3 regions of the Streptomyces sp. NPDC031132 genome follow, and region 1 is predicted to be linked to each of the others. Evidence: predicted binding sites of a transcription regulator. Region 1 holds the regulator's gene; each other region holds the start of a gene.
The links. Region 1 encodes HrcA, which represses chaperone genes, less so after heat shock. Its sites were predicted from a motif close to TTNGCACTCNGNNNNNCNGAGTGCNAA; they were not measured.
Positions count from the first base shown of each region.

Region 2: a site for HrcA is predicted at 1,560-1,586, ahead of groL (chaperonin GroEL). Genes of this name have one in related genera too.
Region 3: a site for HrcA is predicted at 1,257-1,283, ahead of groES (co-chaperone GroES). Genes of this name have one in related genera too.

Region 1 covers NZ_JBVIGX010000002.1:548,362-551,635, reverse strand. Annotated here, with positions in the region: gene ACZ49B_RS05570 (MBL fold metallo-hydrolase) at 1-656, opposite strand, end outside; gene hrcA (heat-inducible transcriptional repressor HrcA) at 804-1,820, shown strand; gene dnaJ (molecular chaperone DnaJ) at 1,821-2,957, shown strand; gene ACZ49B_RS05555 (nitronate monooxygenase) at 3,105-3,274, shown strand, end outside.
Region 2 covers NZ_JBVIGX010000013.1:117,208-120,481, forward strand. Annotated here, with positions in the region: gene groL (chaperonin GroEL) at 1-1,400, opposite strand, end outside; gene ACZ49B_RS21025 (cold-shock protein) at 1,789-1,992, opposite strand; gene ACZ49B_RS21030 (MoaD/ThiS family protein) at 2,376-2,654, opposite strand; gene thrC (threonine synthase) at 2,850-3,274, opposite strand, start outside.
Region 3 covers NZ_JBVIGX010000003.1:342,365-345,638, reverse strand. Annotated here, with positions in the region: gene ACZ49B_RS07230 (sensor histidine kinase) at 1-417, opposite strand, end outside; gene ACZ49B_RS07225 (response regulator transcription factor) at 434-1,135, opposite strand; gene groES (co-chaperone GroES) at 1,430-1,738, shown strand; gene groL (chaperonin GroEL) at 1,862-3,274, shown strand, end outside.

The sequences.
Region 1 (3,274 bases):
ACCGCTCCGTGACCCGGCACGTACAGCGCGTCCTCCCCGCCCAGCGACAGCAGCCGGTCCAGCGCCGCCGGCCACTGCGCCGGCACCGCGTCGCTGCCCGCCTGCGGTTCGCCCGACTCCTCGACGAGGTCCCCGCAGAACACCGTCTCGCGCTCGCCCGGCACGAAGACGGCCAGGTCGTACCCGGTGTGCCCGGGCCCGACGTTGGCCAGCAGCACCTGCACCCCGCCCAGCTCCAGCGTCCATTCGCCCGACACGGAATGCCTCGGCACCACCAGCAGGTCCGCCGCCTCGGCGGCCTCGGCCTCCGCCAGCCCCTGCCGGACCGCGTCGTCGCGCAGCTCCTCGCGCCCGGCCGACAGCTCCGCGGCCAGCCCGACCGCCCCGTACACCTCGGCCCCGGCGAACGCGGCCACGCCCAGGACATGATCGAAATGGCCGTGCGTGAATGCGATATGCGTCACGCGCCGGCCGGTCAGCCGCTCCGCCTCGGCCCGCAGCTGTGCGCCTTCGCGTACGCACGAGCCCGGATCGATCAGGAGCACCGATTCGTCCCCCACCACCAGCCCCGCCGTGCAATCCCACACCGGGAGCCGCCTCCGGCCGCTCCGCGCGGTCAGCCGTTCCCAGCCCGCCTCTTCCCAACGCACGTCCATGCCGCGACGCTACCTTGGCGGGCCTCCCTTGCCAGGGTCTTACTACCCGGCCGTACACTGAGCGGGGGATCTCTGGCACTCGAACGATCAGAGTGCCAACGAGGCCAACGACCAAGACAACGGACCAGAGCTGGAGGTGTGCGCGCGATGCTCAGCGAACGCAGACTCGAAGTGCTGCGCGCCATCGTCCAGGACTACGTCGGGACGGAGGAGCCGGTCGGCTCCAAGGCGCTCACCGAGCGGCACCGGCTCGGCGTCTCGCCCGCCACCGTGCGCAACGACATGGCCGTGCTGGAGGAGGAGGGCTATATCGCGCAGCCCCACACCAGCGCCGGCCGGATCCCCACGGACAAGGGCTACCGGCTCTTCGTCGACAGGCTGGCGGGGGTCAAGCCGCTGTCGACGCCCGAGCGCCGGGCCATCCAGAACTTCCTCGACGGGGCCGTCGACCTCGACGACGTGGTCGGCCGTACGGTGCGCCTGCTCGCGCAGCTCACCCGGCAGGTCGCCGTCGTCCAGTACCCGAGCCTGACCCGGTCCACGGTCCGGCACGTCGAGCTGCTGTCGCTCGCTCCGGCCCGGCTCATGCTCGTGCTGATCACCGATACAGGACGGGTCGAGCAACGGCTCGTGGACTGCCAGACCCCGTTCGGCGAGACCTCGCTCGCCGATCTGCGGGCACGGCTCAACAGCAGGGTCGTCGGCCGCCGCTTCACGGACGTGCCGCAGCTCGTGCAGGACCTGCCGGAGTCGTTCGAGCCGGATGACCGCAGCACGGTGTCGACCGTGCTCGCGACCCTGCTGGAGACGCTGGTCGAGGAGGCCGAGGAGCGGCTGATGATCGGCGGAACCGCCAATCTCACGCGCTTCGGACACGATTTTCCCCTGACGATCAGGCCGGTGCTCGAGGCGCTGGAGGAGCAGGTCGTGCTCCTCAAGCTGCTCGGCGAGGCCAACGAGTCGGGAATGGCCGTACGGATCGGGCACGAGAATGCCTACGAGGGACTGAACTCCACGTCCGTCGTCTCGGTCGGCTACGGTTCGGGCGGCGAAACAGTCGCCAAACTCGGCGTGGTCGGACCGACCCGCATGGACTACCCCGGAACGATGGGAGCGGTACGCGCAGTGGCACGTTACGTCGGACAGATCCTGGCGGAGTCGTAAGTGGCCACGGACTACTACGCCGTTCTCGGCGTGCGCCGCGACGCATCGCAGGACGAGATCAAGAAGGCCTTCCGCCGCCTCGCGCGCGAACTCCACCCGGACGTGAATCCGGACCCGAAGACGCAGGAGCGCTTCAAGGAGATCAACGCGGCCTACGAGGTGCTCTCGGACCCGCAGAAGAAGCAGGTCTACGACCTCGGCGGCGACCCGCTGTCCTCCTCGGGCGGCGGTGGCGCGGGCGGCTTCGGAGCGGGTGGCTTCGGCAACTTCTCCGACATCATGGACGCCTTCTTCGGCCAGGCCTCGCAGCGCGGACCGCGCTCGCGGACCCGCCGCGGCCAGGACGCCATGATCCGCCTCGACCTGGAGCTGGACGAGGCCGCCTTCGGCACGACCAAGGACATCCAGGTCGACACGGCCGTCGTCTGCACCACCTGCTCCGGCGAGGGTGCCGCCCCCGGCACCTCGGCGCAGACGTGTGACATGTGCCGTGGCCGCGGTGAGGTGTCGCAGGTCACCCGGTCCTTCCTGGGCCAGGTCATGACCTCGCGCCCCTGCCCCCAGTGCCAGGGCTTCGGCACCGTGGTCCCGACCCCGTGCCCCGAGTGCGCGGGCGACGGCCGGGTCCGCTCCCGGCGCAGCCTCACGGTCAAGATCCCGGCCGGTGTCGAGAACGGCACCCGGATCCAGCTCGCGGGCGAGGGTGAGGTCGGCCCCGGCGGTGGCCCCGCCGGCGACCTGTACGTGGAGATCCACGAGCTGTCGCACCCGACCTTCCAGCGGCGCGGGGACGACCTGCACTGCACGGTGACCATCCCCATGACGGCAGCGGCCCTCGGCACCAAGTGCCCGCTGGAGACGCTGGACGGCATGGAGGAGATCGACATCCGCCCCGGCACCGGCTCGGGCCAGTCGATCCCGCTGCACGGGCGCGGCGTCACGCACCTGCGCGGCGGCGGCCGCGGCGACCTGATCGTCCACGTCGAGGTCACCACCCCGGGCAAGCTGGACGCCCAGCAGGAGGAGCTGCTGCGCCAGCTCGCCAAGCTGCGCGGCGAGGAGCGGCCCATGGGCCAGTTCGCGCCGGGTCAGCAGGGCCTGTTCAGCCGCCTGAAGGACGCCTTCAACGGCCGCTGACCGGCCTGTCGGCACACGTACGAGCCCGGTCCGGGGATGCCCCGGACCGGGCTCGCCGCATCGATCCGGACGCCGCCGTTGAAGCGGACTATGCCAGGCGAATGCCGTGATTCGGCCCGGTGAGCGGGACATGGCACGATGCAGTGCATGTCCTCCGCACCGAACGGTCTCTCCCCGTACCCGATCGTGCAGGCTCCCATGGCGGGCGGCGCCTCCTGTCCGCCGCTCGCCGCCGCCGTGTGCGAGGCGGGCGGGCTGGGCTTCCTGGCCGGCGGCTACAAGACCGCCGACGGCATGTACCAGGAGATCAAACAGCT
Region 2 (3,274 bases), on a different contig from region 1:
CGGACCTTCTCCACGACGACGCCACCCTCGAGACCACCGTTGACGGCGATCTGCTTGAGCGGGGCCTCCAGGGCGAGCTTCACGGCGTTGGCGCCGGTCGCCTCGTCACCCGACAGGTCGAGCTTCTCGAAGACCGCGGAGGCCTGGAGCAGGGCCACGCCACCACCGGCGACGATGCCCTCCTCGACGGCCGCCTTCGCGTTGCGAACGGCGTCCTCGATGCGGTGCTTGCGCTCCTTGAGCTCCACCTCGGTCGCGGCGCCGGCCTTGATGACGGCCACGCCGCCGGCCAGCTTCGCGAGGCGCTCCTGGAGCTTCTCGCGGTCGTAGTCCGAGTCGGAGTTCTCGATCTCGGCGCGGATCTGGTTGACGCGACCCTGGACCTGGTCGCTGTCGCCGGAGCCGTCGACGATCGTGGTCTCGTCCTTGGAGATGACGACCTTGCGGGCGCGGCCGAGCAGGTCGAGGCCCGCGTTCTCGAGCTTGAGGCCGACCTCCTCGGAGATGACCGTGCCGCCCGTGAGGATGGCGATGTCGCCGAGCATGGCCTTGCGGCGGTCGCCGAAGCCCGGGGCCTTGACGGCGACGGACCGGAAGGTGCCGCGGATCTTGTTGACGACCAGGGTCGACAGGGCCTCGCCCTCGACGTCCTCGGCGATGATCAGCAGCGGCTTGCCGGACTGCATGACCTTCTCGAGCAGCGGAAGGAGGTCCTTCACGTTGCCGATCTTGGAGTTGACGATCAGGATGTACGGGTCGTCCAGGGACGCCTCCATACGCTCCATGTCGGTGGCGAAGTACGCCGAGATGTAGCCCTTGTCGAAGCGCATGCCCTCGGTGAGCTCGAGCTCCAGACCGAAGGTCTGGGACTCCTCGACGGTGATGACGCCTTCCTTGCCGACCTTGTCCATGGCCTCGGCGATGAGCTCGCCGATCTGGGTGTCGGCGGCGGAGATGGAGGCCGTCGAAGCGATCTGCTCCTTGGTCTCGACATCCTTCGCCTGCTCGAGCAGGGCGCCGGAGACGGCCTCGACGGCCTTCTCGATGCCACGCTTGAGGGCCATCGGGTTGGCACCGGCGGCCACGTTGCGCAGGCCCTCGCGGACGAGCGCCTGGGCGAGCACGGTGGCGGTGGTCGTACCGTCGCCCGCGACGTCGTCCGTCTTCTTGGCGACTTCCTTGACCAGCTCGGCGCCGATCTTCTCGTACGGGTCCTCGAGCTCGATCTCCTTGGCGATGGAGACACCATCGTTGGTGATCGTGGGGGCGCCCCACTTCTTCTCAAGGACGACGTTGCGACCCTTGGGGCCAAGGGTGACCTTGACGGCGTCGGCGAGCTGGTTCATCCCGCGCTCGAGACCGCGCCGGGCCTCCTCGTCGAACGCAATGATCTTGGCCATCTGAAGTGGTCCTCCAGGACTGGGGTTCCCCCTGCGCCGCCGGCGCCAGGGGAGGGTTGGATTGCTCCGGACCGCGCCCGCGCCCGCGACGGACGGCCTGCGTGCCCGGCGGTTCCTTCCCGCCGGACCCTGCGGGCCTCACCGACCCGGTCCTGTGTAGTAGCACTCTCGACAGGAGAGTGCTAACGCCAATGATTAGCACTCGACCCCCTCGAGTGCAAGCGGCTTGAGGGAACGCCGGGCCGACGTCCGGGCCCGGCACGAGGGGCGGCACGGGGCGGCGCGCGGGCGACACGCGCGCGCTGCGGGGGCAGCACGAAGGGCCCGCATCCCTCCTCCAGGATGCGGGCCCTTCATGTGTATGCGTCGGTGGTCGATCGCGCCGGGACTAGACGGCGAGCTTGACCATGTCCGCCTGCGGACCCTTCTGGCCCTGCGAGATCTCGAACTCGACCCGCTGACCCTCTTCAAGGGTGCGGTACCCGTCCATCTGGATGGCGCTGTAGTGGACGAACACATCCGCACCACCGTCGACCGCGATGAAGCCGTAGCCCTTCTCCGCGTTGAACCACTTGACGGTGCCCTGAGCCATGCCTAACTCCCCTATTACTGGCCCTTGCGCAGGACCGCACTTCGCGGTCCCGGGTCAGAACTTGCGCCGGAACGCCTCGACCGGGGCTGAATGTATCTGCACCGCTGCTGTCTGCAACAGGTCAATCCGACGAGAAATCTGGACACGGGGATACATTGAAATAGAGTGAAAATTTGGCATATTGCCGGGCAACTCGGACCCGGCATATCTCGCCAAAGCCCCATACCGCACTTGCATATTGACTCAATGTCAACCCTCACTCGACCCGCTCATATGCGGGTGGCAAGAACAGCGGAGGGGACTTCCCCAACTCTACCGCGCCCAACCAAGCAGAATTGCCCCCTCCGCTTTTAGCGGAGGGAGCAATTCGGGGCTTTCGCGTATCAGCAGCCGCCGGCGACGGCGGGAATGATCGAGACACCCGCACCGTCCGGCGTCACCGCGTCCAGGCCGCCCTCGAAGCGCACGTCGTCGTCGTTGACGTAGACGTTCACGAAGCGGCGCAGCTTGCCCTGGTCGTCCAGGACGCGGGCGGCGATGCCCGGGTGGTTCGCCTCCAGGGACGCGATGACCTCGGAGAGGGTCGCGCCCTCGGCGGCGACCTCGGCCTGGCCGCCGGTGTAGGTGCGCAGGATGGTGGGGATGCGGACGTTGACGCTCATGGCGCTGCTGCCTTTCCGGGGGTTCGGGGAGGGAGGGGGTGTCCGGCGGATCAGGGCCGGATCAGCCCGGGGTGTCTCGTGCCGTGGATTGCAAGGCGGAGGAGGGAGTCGACGCGGAGCGTCGGCGACTGACGACAACGCAGCAAGGCGCGGTGCCAGAGACCCCGGGCCCGGCCTTGGTCCGCCGGCCACCCCCTAGGCCAGGCCGGCTGCGCGGAACGCGTCCAGGCTCGGGCGGATGGTGGCGGTCTGCCCGCTGTCCGCGGCCACCGCCTCCAGGGTCTTGAGGCCGTCACCGGTGTTGAGGACCACCGTGGTCAGCGCCGGGTCGAGCTGCCCGTTCTCGATGAGCTTCTTGGTCACGCCGACGGTCACGCCGCCCGCGGTCTCGGCGAAGATGCCCTCGGTCTGCGCGAGGATCTTGATGGCCTCGACGACCTGCTCGTCGTTGACGTCCTCGACGTAGCCGCCCGTACGGCGGGCGATGTCCAGGACGTACGGGCCGTCGGCCGGGTTGCCGATGGCCAGCGACTTGGCGATGGTGTTCGGCTTCTGCGGGCGGACCACGTCGTGGCCGGCCTTGAAGGCGGTGGAGACCGGGGAGCAGCCCTCGGCCTGGG
Region 3 (3,274 bases), on a different contig from region 1:
TGCGCCCGATGCGCCCGATGCACCGGATGCGGGCGGGCGCAGGCCGCCGAGGTCGGGGGTGTCCCCGAGGTCCCCGGTGGAGGCGACGGTCCGCCCCTGCGCGTCCCGTACGAGGACCAGGTCCACCCCGCTCTCCGGCGCGGGCAGCCGGCCGGGCGGCAGGGCGCGGCCGTCGAGCTGGGCGGCGACCTTGCGGGCGGCCAGCTCCGTGCGGTTGGTGGTGTTGTCGAGGAGGTTGGTCCGCAGCAGGGTGTACAGCCACAGCCCGCCGACGCCCAGCACCGCGGCCATCGCGAGGGCGGCGGCCACGGCGGCGCGGCGCCGGAGCGGCCCGGGGCCGGGCTTGCGGACCGGGCCGGGCCGGCCGCCCCCGCCCGGACCCTCTCCTCGGCGTTGCGAACGGACCGATCCGGCCATTTCCGGAGGTCCGGTCCTAGCCACCGTCCGGGGCCATCCGGTAGCCGGTGCCGTGGACGGTGCGGATCGAGCGGCGGCCGAAGGGGGCGTCGATCTTCTTGCGCAGCGAGGAGACGTACACCTCGACGATGTTCGGGTCGATGGTGTGCGGGGTGTCCCAGACCTGGTCCAGGATGTCCTGCTTGGCGACGGCCAGGCCGGGCTGCTCCATCAGGCAGGCGAGCACGCCGAGCTCGCGGGCGGTGAGCTCGATGTCCTGCGTGCCGCGGCGGCAGCGGCGGCCGGCGGGGTCGAGGACGAGGTCGCCGGCCTGGAGCGTGCCGGAGCCTGCGGCGGGCGTGGCGGCGGCGGTCGTCGCGGTCGCCCGGCGGGCGAGGGCGCGGAGGCGGGCGGCCAGGACCACGAACGAGAACGGCTTGGTGAGGTAGTCGTCGGCGCCGGAGTCGAGGCCTTCGGCCTCGTCGTACTCGCCGTCCTTGGCGGTCAGCATGAGCACGGGCGTGGGGTCGCCGTCGGCCCGCATGCGGGAGCAGATCTCGTAGCCGCTGAGGCCGGGCAGCATCAGGTCGAGCAGGACGGCGTCGTACGAGCCGGTGCGGGCGAGGTCCAGGCCGCGGTGGCCGTCGTGGGCGGTGTCGACCCAGTGGCCGTCGGCGGAGAGGCCGCGCCGCAAGGACTCGGCGAGGCCTTCTTCGTCTTCGACCACGAGGATGCGCACGCCCCCAAGCGTCACATACCGCCCATCCTGCCGGACCCGGCCCCTGGACCCCCCGGCCCCCGGACCCCGGCCCCGGACCCCGCGCCTCAAACGCCGGCGGGGCTGAAATCTGCGGAGCGTGTTGGCACTCCGCTTGACCGAGTGCTAATCGCCGGAATAGTCTCGCACCTGGCACTCGCCACCGGTGAGTGCCAACACAGCGACGGGCAGGTCCGGCACCCGCGACGACGGATCCACCTGGTCGCCACCTCAGACAGTTAGCCCCGTGAGATCTCCGAAGGGGGAGGTCGGATCGTGACGACCACCAGCTCCAAGGTTGCCATCAAGCCGCTCGAGGACCGCATCGTGGTCCAGCCGCTCGACGCCGAGCAGACCACGGCTTCCGGCCTGGTCATCCCGGACACCGCGAAGGAGAAGCCCCAGGAGGGCGTCGTCCTCGCCGTGGGCCCGGGTCGCTTCGAGGACGGCCAGCGTCTCCCGCTGGACGTCAGCGTCGGCGACATCGTGCTGTACAGCAAGTACGGCGGCACCGAAGTGAAGTACAGCGGCGAGGAGTACCTCGTCCTCTCGGCTCGCGACGTGCTCGCGATCATCGAGAAGTAAGACGCACCGGTATTTCGCGTCACCTGTATTGCTGAGCTGCGCCCCTGGTCACCCCGCTGATTGCCGGGCGGCAAGGGGCGCAGTTCGTTAAACCCGAGTTTTCGAGAGGGCTGAACCGCTCCCATGGCGAAGATCCTGAAGTTCGACGAGGACGCCCGTCGCGCCCTCGAGCGCGGCGTCAACAAGCTTGCCGACACGGTCAAGGTGACGATCGGCCCCAAGGGCCGCAACGTCGTCATCGACAAGAAGTTCGGCGCCCCCACCATCACCAACGACGGTGTCACCATCGCCCGCGAGGTCGAGCTGGACGACCCGTACGAGAACCTGGGCGCGCAGCTCGTGAAGGAGGTGGCGACCAAGACCAACGACATCGCGGGTGACGGCACCACCACCGCCACCGTGCTGGCCCAGGCGCTGGTCCGCGAGGGTCTGCGCAACGTCGCCGCCGGCGCCTCCCCGGCCGCCCTGAAGAAGGGCATCGACGCCGCGGTCAAGGCCGTGTCCGAGGAGCTCCTCGCGACCGCCCGCCCGATCGAGGACAAGTCCGACATCGCCGCCGTGGCCGCGCTCTCCGCGCAGGACCAGCAGGTCGGCGAGCTCATCGCCGAGGCGATGGACAAGGTCGGCAAGGACGGTGTCATCACCGTCGAGGAGTCCAACGCCTTCGGCCTGGAGCTGGAGTTCACCGAGGGCATGGCCTTCGACAAGGGCTACCTCTCCCCGTACATGGTCACCGACCAGGAGCGTATGGAGGCCGTCCTCGACGACCCGTACATCCTGATCAACCAGGGCAAGATCTCCTCCATCCAGGACCTCCTGCCCCTGCTCGAGAAGGTCATCCAGGCCGGCGGCTCCCGCCCGCTGCTGATCATCGCCGAGGACGTCGAGGGCGAGGCGCTCTCCACCCTCGTCGTCAACAAGATCCGCGGCACCTTCAACGCGGTCGCCGTCAAGGCCCCCGGCTTCGGTGACCGCCGCAAGGCGATGCTCCAGGACATGGCCACCCTCACCGGTGCCACCGTCATCGCCGAGGAGGTCGGCCTCAAGCTCGACCAGGCCGGTCTGGACGTCCTCGGTTCCGCGCGCCGCGTGACCATCTCCAAGGACGACACCACGATCGTCGACGGTGCCGGCAGCTCCGACGAGGTCCTCGGCCGCGTCAACCAGATCAAGGCCGAGATCGAGTCCACGGACTCGGACTGGGACCGCGAGAAGCTGCAGGAGCGCCTGGCGAAGCTCGCCGGCGGCGTCTGCGTCATCAAGGTCGGCGCCGCCACCGAGGTGGAGCTCAAGGAGAAGAAGCACCGCCTCGAGGACGCCATCTCGGCGACCCGCGCCGCGGTCGAGGAGGGCATCGTCTCCGGCGGTGGCTCCGCGCTCGTCCACGCCGTGAAGGTGCTGGAGGACAACCTGGGTCTGTCCGGCGACGAGGGCACGGGTGTCGCGGTCGTCCGCCGCGCCGCCGTCGAGCCGCTGCGCTGGATCGCCGAGAACGCCGGCCTCGAGGGCTACGTCATCACCTCGAAGGTGGCGGAG